2 regions of the Flintibacter sp. HCN-6482 genome follow, and region 2 is predicted to be linked to the other one. Evidence: riboswitches for the same ligand, from Rfam matches in the RefSeq annotation. Region 2 holds a riboswitch; the other holds the start of a gene.
What was found. A riboswitch is a leader RNA that binds a small molecule or an ion and turns the genes downstream of it on or off. The one in region 2 is predicted to bind ZMP and ZTP.
Positions count from the first base shown of each region.

Region 1: it holds a riboswitch for ZMP and ZTP, as region 2 does, so the genes downstream of both, WKS99_RS00900 (formate--tetrahydrofolate ligase) here and WKS99_RS05230 (IMP cyclohydrolase) in region 2, are expected to answer to the same signal.

Region 1 covers NZ_JBBKBK010000001.1:187,215-191,427, forward strand. The annotation lists gene WKS99_RS00900 (formate--tetrahydrofolate ligase) at 1-1,586, opposite strand, end outside; ZMP/ZTP riboswitch at 1,640-1,731, opposite strand; gene WKS99_RS00905 (LysR family transcriptional regulator) at 1,821-2,756, opposite strand; gene WKS99_RS00910 (DUF4250 domain-containing protein) at 3,058-3,231, opposite strand; gene WKS99_RS00915 (histidine triad nucleotide-binding protein) at 3,243-3,581, opposite strand; gene WKS99_RS00920 (hypothetical protein) at 3,647-4,213, opposite strand, start outside.
Region 2 covers NZ_JBBKBK010000002.1:50,936-55,148, reverse strand. The annotation lists gene WKS99_RS05245 (amidophosphoribosyltransferase) at 1-446, shown strand, start outside; gene purM (phosphoribosylformylglycinamidine cyclo-ligase) at 583-1,629, shown strand; gene purN (phosphoribosylglycinamide formyltransferase) at 1,626-2,282, shown strand; ZMP/ZTP riboswitch at 2,317-2,398, shown strand; gene WKS99_RS05230 (IMP cyclohydrolase) at 2,445-3,152, shown strand; gene WKS99_RS05225 (phosphoribosylaminoimidazolecarboxamide formyltransferase) at 3,180-4,213, shown strand, end outside.

The DNA.
Region 1 (4,213 bases), on a different contig from region 2:
GTCATAATATCCCCAGTCTGGACCACCACAAAGCCGGCGCCCGCGGACACCTTCACCTTGGACACCGTAATGGTAAAGCCCTCGGGGCGGCCCAGCCTGGTCTGGTCATCGGTGAGGGAATACTGGGTCTTGGCCATGCACACGGGCAGGCCGCCCATGCCCATCCTCTCCAGCCGCTCCAGCTCCTTGGATGCGGCATCGGAATAGCTCACGCCCACGCCCCCATATATCTTTTTCACCACAGCCTCGATCTTGCTCTTTAAAGGCTGATCTAACTCATAGGCGTAGGTAAACTTCTTGGGCTGCTCACACAGGCGGAGCACCTCCTGGGCCAGTTGGATACCGCCCTCGCCCCCTCTGCCCCACACTTCGGACAAGGCCACATTGACCCCCAGTTCTTTACACTTGGAGCGGATCAGGTCCAGTTCTCTGTCGGTGTCGTTGACAAAGCGGTTGATGGCCACCACACAGGGCAAACCGAAGACCTGGGTGATATTCTCCACATGCTTGAGCAGGTTGGGCAGGCCCCGCTCCAACGCCTCCAGGTTTTCCTCTCCCAACTGGGCCTTGGGCACACCGCCGTTGTACTTCAGCGCCTTGACCGTGGCCACGATGACCACCGCGTCCGGGGTCAGTCCGGCGGCCCGGCATTTGATGTCCAGAAACTTCTCCGCACCCAGGTCAGCTCCGAAGCCCGCCTCGGTGACCACATAGTCGGCCAGCTTCAGGGCGGTGTCAGTGGCGGAGACGGAGTTGCAGCCGTGGGCGATGTTGGCAAAGGGGCCGCCGTGGACAAAGGCGGGAGTGTTCTCCAGCGTCTGGACCAGATTGGGCTTGATGGCGTCCTTCAGCAGGGCGGCCATGGCTCCCTGGGCCTTCAGGTCGGCGGCGGTCACCGGCCGGTCGTCATAGGTGTAGCCCACGATGATACGAGCCAGCCGCTCCTTCAAATCCTTCAGGCCGGTGGCCAGACACAGGACCGCCATGATCTCGCTGGCCACCGTGATATCAAAGCCGTCCTCTCGCGGGACGCCCTGCATCCGGCCGCCCAGACCGTCCACGATATTTCGCAACTGCCGGTCGTTCATATCCACACAGCGGCGCCAGGTGATCTTCTTCACGTCGATGCCCAGTTCGTTACCCTGCTGGATATGGTTGTCCAACATGGCGGCCAGAAGGTTATTGGCCGCTCCGATAGCGTGGAAGTCGCCGGTGAAGTGGAGGTTGATATCCTCCATAGGCACCACCTGGGCGTAACCACCACCGGCGGCGCCGCCCTTGACGCCGAACACAGGGCCAAGGGAGGGCTCCCGCAGGGCCAGGATTACGTTCTTGTCCAGCTTTTTCAGCGCGTCAGCCAGCCCAACGGAGGTGGTGGTCTTGCCCTCTCCGGCGGGGGTCGGATTGATAGCGGTGACCAGGATCAGCTTGCCCTTCCGGGCCTTGTCCCGCAGGGGGGTGATGTCGATTTTAGCCTTATAGCGCCCATAGTATTCCAGCAGTTCCTCGCTGACCCCCGCCTTGTGGGCCACCTGGCCAATTGGAAGCATCTCCGCGGCCTGGGCGATCTCGATGTCAGTCTTCATCTTCCATAACTCCTTCCTGTTGCGCCCGCAAAAATAAAAGGGCGCACTAAGCAATAGTGCGCCCAGACGGTCGGCAATATGGCGTTTCACACGCCGGGCCCTGTTCCACGTGGTCACTCCACTTCCGTCAGTCGCAGGGCTTGGATTCAGTTTAGCATAGGCCTCCTCCCTCGTCAAGGGGGGCGGTGTGGTTTCTCTCCGTCCCTTTTGCTGAAAATCAGGCCCGATATTTGTTCAAAGGTTGGCGGGACGGTCAAAGCGGCTGTAATACTCCTTGATCAGGTCGATAAACGTTCTGGCCGCCGGTGACAGGAATCCATTTTTCTTGTAGACCACCGCCATGGGGCAGGTCAGTGGCGGCTCTCCGATGGTAAAGCAGGCCAGCCGGTCCAGATATGGGGTGCGAGAGATGCCGCTCTCCTGTAAAAAGGCGAAGCCCATGTTTTCCGCCACCAGATTGATGGCTGTGGTGTTGTTGGTGGTCACCAAAATATTCTGGGGCTCCACGTTATGGACGGAGAAGGTATTGTGGAGCAGCTTGGACAGCCGCCAGTCCGGGGGCAGCATCACGATACGCTCCCGCTCCAGCTGCCGCAGGTCGGGGAAGGGTATGGGGTCGTCGTAGGTACTGGTGAGCCCCCGGACCAGGGGGTGGTCCCGGTGGGCCAAAAGGAAGATATGCTCCCGCATGACCAGTTCATAGGTCAGCTCCGTCAGATCCCCAGGGATGTGCATGATGCAGAAGTCCGTGACACTGCCCGCTGCCAGATCCCCCAGTTCGGGCACCGGCGCCTCATGGAGGACCACCTGGACGTCGGAGTATTGCTTGGTGAACAGGGGCAGCACATCGGGCAGAAGGGTGGAGCCGCGCCAAGGGGATACGCCGATGTGGAGGACAGGCCGCTTCTCGTTCTGCAGATCCCGCAGGTCGCTGACCAGCTGCCGGTCCAAATAACTCTGGCGCTCCAGATAGGCATGGAACACCTCCCCTGCCGGCGTCAGCTTCAGGGGCGAGTGGGAACGGTCCAGCAACACGGCCCCCAGATTGGACTCCAGCTTGGCCAGATACTGGCTGAGATAGGGTTGGGAGAGATAGAGCCGCTCCGCCGCTTTGGAGATGCTCCGCTCCTTGACGATGGCCATAAAATATTCCGGATTCTTGACGAACATAAACAGCACACCCCATAACTAAAAAGCTATGAGGATTATATCACAGTTCACCCAGTATGGAAAGGGGTATCTTCCTTTTTCTGATACAGAAAGAAAAACCGGAGCCGTGGAATGATCCACGGCCCCGGTCTGCCCGGCGGTATTGCCTGCCCCGCCCAAGCGTCTGGTGGTCAGAGCGCGCCCTCAGTCAGGAAAAGTGAAAGTAGGGAGGTGTAAGGAGGATGAGAGTTAGCTCTCTCTAACCACGTATAGGTTAGCACATCCTAACTCTCTTGTCAACCCTTTTTTCCGACCTCCTCTATCAAAGGAATTGGTTGCGCTCTCTATGGTAGGTGTAGCCTATGGCAGCCAGCTTATCCTCCACCCCGCTCTGCTCTACATCCAGCTGCGCGCACAGCTCCTCCAGGGTGCAGCCGTCATCCCTAAGCCGGGTATTCAGGAAGCTGAGGAGGATGGCGGGATCATTCGGTACCATCCCCTTCTTCCTCAGCCTGGAGGCCAGGTCATATCCCGGCCAGACAGAACATGGAAATGGAGATGGGGGACAGACTGGCCCGCCTGCTCCCCAATATTGGACACCACACGGTAGCTGTCCAGGCCCAGCTCCTTGGTCACTTTGGAGATGACTGCGAAAATATGGGCCACTACGGCGGCGTTGTCCTCTGTCACCTCGGCCACAGATCCGATATGGGCCTTGGGGATAACCAAAAAGTGGGTGGGCGCCTGGGGATCGATGTCATGGAAGGCAAAGCATACCTCGTCCTCGTAGACTTTGTTGGACGGGATCTGCCCCTCCGCGATCTTACAAAACAGACAGTCAGACATTGGGAAACCTCCTTTGTTTGTTAGTAAGACCATTGTACCCCCTTTTGCCAGAATTGCCAAGGTTTTTATTCCTCCACCGGGAGCAGCCCTCCCAGAGAGAAGGTCTGGCCTAAGATGGTAAGGGATGTCACCTCATCCGGGTCCACAATCTGATTCAGTTGGAACACAAATTCTCCCATCCCAGTATCTGGATTATAGCTCTGGCTCACTGCGCGGCCCACAGATGCGGTTTGGCCGTCCAACAGATTCAGAACGGTAGTACTTTGTATTTCGGAAAACGCCGCTGGCCCCCACATACGGAAATCGTTTTCCTCTCCTTGAATCATAAAGGCAACACTGATGGGCGAAACATACAGCGACTGCAGGACCATATTGTCTTCTCCCACCTGAATGGGAAGCCCGGCCTCATATTGTCGTCCGCTGTCCTGGTCAGGCAGTTTCACACAAAAGTCATGCCGCTCCTGAGAAAAGTCAGCCAAGTTCTCAAAGGTGGTCTTTTCAACCAAGCGCAACGGAGTAATCGTAAATTCCCCACCCAGAAATGTCTGAGCATCTGCCTGAAGATAGGTGGTCGGTCCCCGATACCACAAAATCGAGATGTGATGGTCACCCGGATCATCATCTGGTAAAAC
Region 2 (4,213 bases):
ATCAGGTGGCCAAGATGAAGCAGATTCCGGTACCCGAGCTCATTGAGGGCAAGAAACTGCTCTTCGTGGACGACTCCATCGTCCGGGGAACCCAGCTCCGGGAAACGGTGGAATTTCTCTATGAGTCCGGGGCGGAGGAGGTCCATATGCGCTCCGCCTGCCCCCCCATTATGTACAGCTGCAAATACCTCAACTTCTCCCGTGGCAACTCGGACATGGACCTGTTGGCCCGCCGTACGGTCCAGGAGCTGGAGGGGGACGAGGGCCAGCTCCACCTGGAGGAGTACTCTGACGCCCGCACTGAACGAGGCCAGTGCATGCTCAAGGCCATCTGTGAGAAGCTCGGTTTTGACTCTCTCGGCTACCAGTCTCTGGATGGCCTGCTGGAGGCCATCGGTCTGGACCGGGACAAGGTGTGTACTTACTGCTGGAGCGGCAAAGAATAGGCGTCAGCACGCCATCCCAACCGGAATGTGAAGTCAGAATGGCTCCGGTCCTGCCGGGCTGAACTCCACTGTTCCGTCTGGGGCGCAGTCCACAATTCCTGACTTTTAAGTTCTAATTTGATCTGGAGGTCTGAAGATGAAAAACTCCCACTCCGCTTCCTATGCCGCCGCCGGCGTAGACGTCACCGCTGGCTATGAGGCTGTTCAGCGCATCAAGCCTATGGTGGAATCCACTTATATTCCCGGTGTCATGGGTACTCTGGGCGGCTTCGGCGGTATGTTTGCCCCCGACATGGCCGGCATGAAAAAACCAGTGCTGGTGTCTGGCACCGACGGCGTGGGCACCAAACTGCGGCTGGCCATGCTGCTGAACAAGCACGACACCATCGGCATCGACTGCGTGGCTATGTGCGTCAACGACATCATCTGCGGCGGCGCCTCTCCCCTGTTTTTCCTGGACTACATCGCCTGTGGCCGGAATGATCCCGCCCGTATTGCCGAGATCGTCGCCGGCATCGCCGAGGGCTGCCGCCAGTCTGAGTGCGCCCTGGTGGGCGGCGAGACCGCTGAACACCCCGGCGTCATGCCCGACGAGGACTATGACCTGGCCGGCTTCTCTGTGGGCATCGTGGACGAGGAAAATATCATTGACGGCAAGCGCCTATCCACCGGCGACGTACTCATCGGACTTGGCTCCACCGGCGTCCACTCCAACGGGTTCTCTCTGGTCCGCAAGGCTCTGGATGTGGAGCACACTGACCTGACCTCCCCCATGGAGGAGCTGGGCGGCCGGAGCCTGGGCGAGACTTTGTTGGCCCCCACCCGCATCTATGTCAAGGCGGTCAAGGCTCTGCTGAAGGCCGGAGTAGATATTCACGCCATCAGTCATATTACCGGCGGCGGGTTCTACGAGAACGTGCCCCGAATGATGACAGACGGCCTCACCGCCCGCATTAATCTCAAGACCTTCCCCAAGCTGCCCATCTTTGATCTGATCCAGCGGAAGGGAAACATCCCGGAGCGGGATATGTACAACACCTTCAACATGGGCCTGGGCATGATCCTGGCCATCCCCGCTGTTCAGGCGGAGCGGGCTCTCTCCACTCTGACGGATGCGGGCGAGAATGCCTATCAGGTCGGCTCTGTGGTTTCTGGCAGCGACGGTGTGGAGTTAGTCAAATGAAAAATATCGCGGTTTTGGTATCCGGGGGCGGCACCAATCTCCAGGCCCTCATCGACGCCCAGGGGCGGGGTGAGCTGATCAACGGTCGAATCACCGCTGTCATTTCCTCCACCCCCAGCGCCTATGCCCTGGAGCGGGCCAAGGCCGCCGGCATCCCCGGCTATGTGGCGGCCCGAAAGGACTACCCCTCCAGCCAGGCCATGACTGCGGCCCTGGTAGACAAGCTGAAGGGATTGGATATCGACCTGGTGGTATTGGCCGGCTTTATGGTCATTCTGACTGGCGAGATGGTCCGCGCCTTCCCCAACGCCATCCTCAATGTCCATCCCGCCCTCATCCCTTCCTTCGCCGGCCCAGGGTGCTACGGCCTCCATGTCCATGAGAAGGCCCTGGAGTATGGGGTCAAGCTGTCCGGCGCCACTGTCCACTTTGTCAGTGAGGAGTGCGATGGCGGCCCCATCGTCTCTCAAAAGGCGGTGGAGGTCCTCCCCGACGACACGCCGGAGGTACTCCAGCGGCGCATCATGGAGCAGTGCGAGTGGCAGCTGCTCCCCCAAGCCGTGTCCCTGTTCTGTCAGGACCGGCTAAAGGTGGAGGGGCGGACCGTCCGTGTTTTGGAGCATCCAGAACACGGAACGCGGAACGCAGAATGAATTTGCTTTTCTTACCCTTTTTTGCTACAATGTAACTGTGCGATATGACTGACGGTAAGTGGAAATGACCACGGGGAGTATCGCGTAATACAAGGCCGACCGTCTGGGCGCACCAATTCACAGAACTGGTGCGCCCTTTTTTTACAACAAAGGAGGAATACTGTGAAGACACATGATCTGAAGGAGATCCTTTCCAACCATCCCTATCCTGGCCGCGGCATCGTCCTGGGCCGCACCGCCGACAACAGCAAGGCCGCCATCGCCTATTTCATTATGGGCCGCAGTGAGAACAGCCGCAACCGGGTTTTTGAGGAAACCGAGGACGGCATCCGCACCAAGGCATTTGACGAGAGCAAGATGGTGGACCCCTCTCTCATTATCTACCATCCTGTGAGGGTGGTAAACGGGGCCACCGTAGTCACTAACGGGGACCAGACCGACACCATCCAGCGGTTCCTTCTGGATGGCAAGAGCTATATCGAGGCCCTTCGCACCCGCTGCTTTGAGCCCGATCCCCCCAACTACACCCCCCGCATCTCTGGTGTGGTGGAGGCCGACGGCAGTTATCAGCTATCCATCCTGAAGTCGGCTGACGGTGATCCCAGCTGCAACCACCGCTACTTCTATGAGTACGACGCCCCTGTGGCCGGCACCGGCCACTTCATCCACACCTATCAGGAGAACCTGGACCCTCTGCCCTCCTTCGAGGGCGAGCCCCGGAAGGTGGCCATCGAGGCCCCGGACGCTCAGACCTGGGCGGAAGAGCTCTGGGCCAACCTGAACCACGACAATAAAGTATCCCTGTTCGTCCAGTACATCGACCTGGCCAGCGGCGCCAGGGAGACCGTCATCATCAACAAGCATGGCTGAACACCGCCAGAAAGGAAGTACGCTCACATGAATGAACTGGAACTGAAATACGGCTGCAACCCCAACCAGAAGCCCGCCCGCATCTTTATGGAGCAGGGCGATCTGCCCCTCAAGGTGCTCAATGGCAAGCCGGGCTATATCAACTTTATGGATGCTCTCAACTCCTGGCAGTTGGTGAAGGCTCTGAAGAAAGCCACCGGCCTGCCCGCCGCCGCCTCCTTCAAGCACGTCTCTCCCGCCGGAGCCGCCCTGGGCCTGCCCCTGTCCGATACCGAGCGGCACATCTATTTCGCTCCAGAAGGGGACCTGTCCCCTATCGCCTGCGCCTATATCCGGGCCCGAGGTGCCGACCGGCTGTGCTCCTTCGGGGACTGGGCCGCCCTGTCTGATGTGTGTGACGGAGACACCGCCCGCTTCCTGGCCGCCGAGGTGTCCGACGGCGTCATCGCCCCCGGCTATACTGATGAAGCCCTGGAGATCCTGAAAATGAAACGCAAGGGCAGCTATAATGTGGTTCAGATCGACCCGGAGTACCAGCCCGCCCCTATTGAGCGCCGCAACATTTTCGGTATCACCTTTGAGCAGGGCTATAACGACCTGGATATCAGCGAGGAGATGCTCTCTAACCTGGTCACCGCAAACAAGGAGCTGTCCCAGCAGGCCAAAAACGATATGCTCCTGTCCCTCATCACTTTGAAGTACACCCAGTCCAACTCCGTGTGCTATGTCAAGGATGGCATGACCATCGGTGTAGGTGCCGGCCAGCAGAGCCGCATCCACTGCACCCGTCTGGCGGGCAACAAGGCGGATATCTGGTGGCTGCGTCAGCACCCCAAGGTTTTGGGGCTGCAGTTCGTAGACCACATCCGCCGCCCTGACCGGGATAACGCCATCGACATCTATATCTCCGACGAGCACGACGACGTGCTGGCCGAAGGCGTGTGGCAGAACACCTTCAAAGTGAAGCCCGATGTGTTGACAGAGCAGGAAAAGAAAGATTGGATCGCCCAGATGTCCGGCGTCACCGTGGGCTCCGACGCCTTCTTCCCCTTCGGGGACAA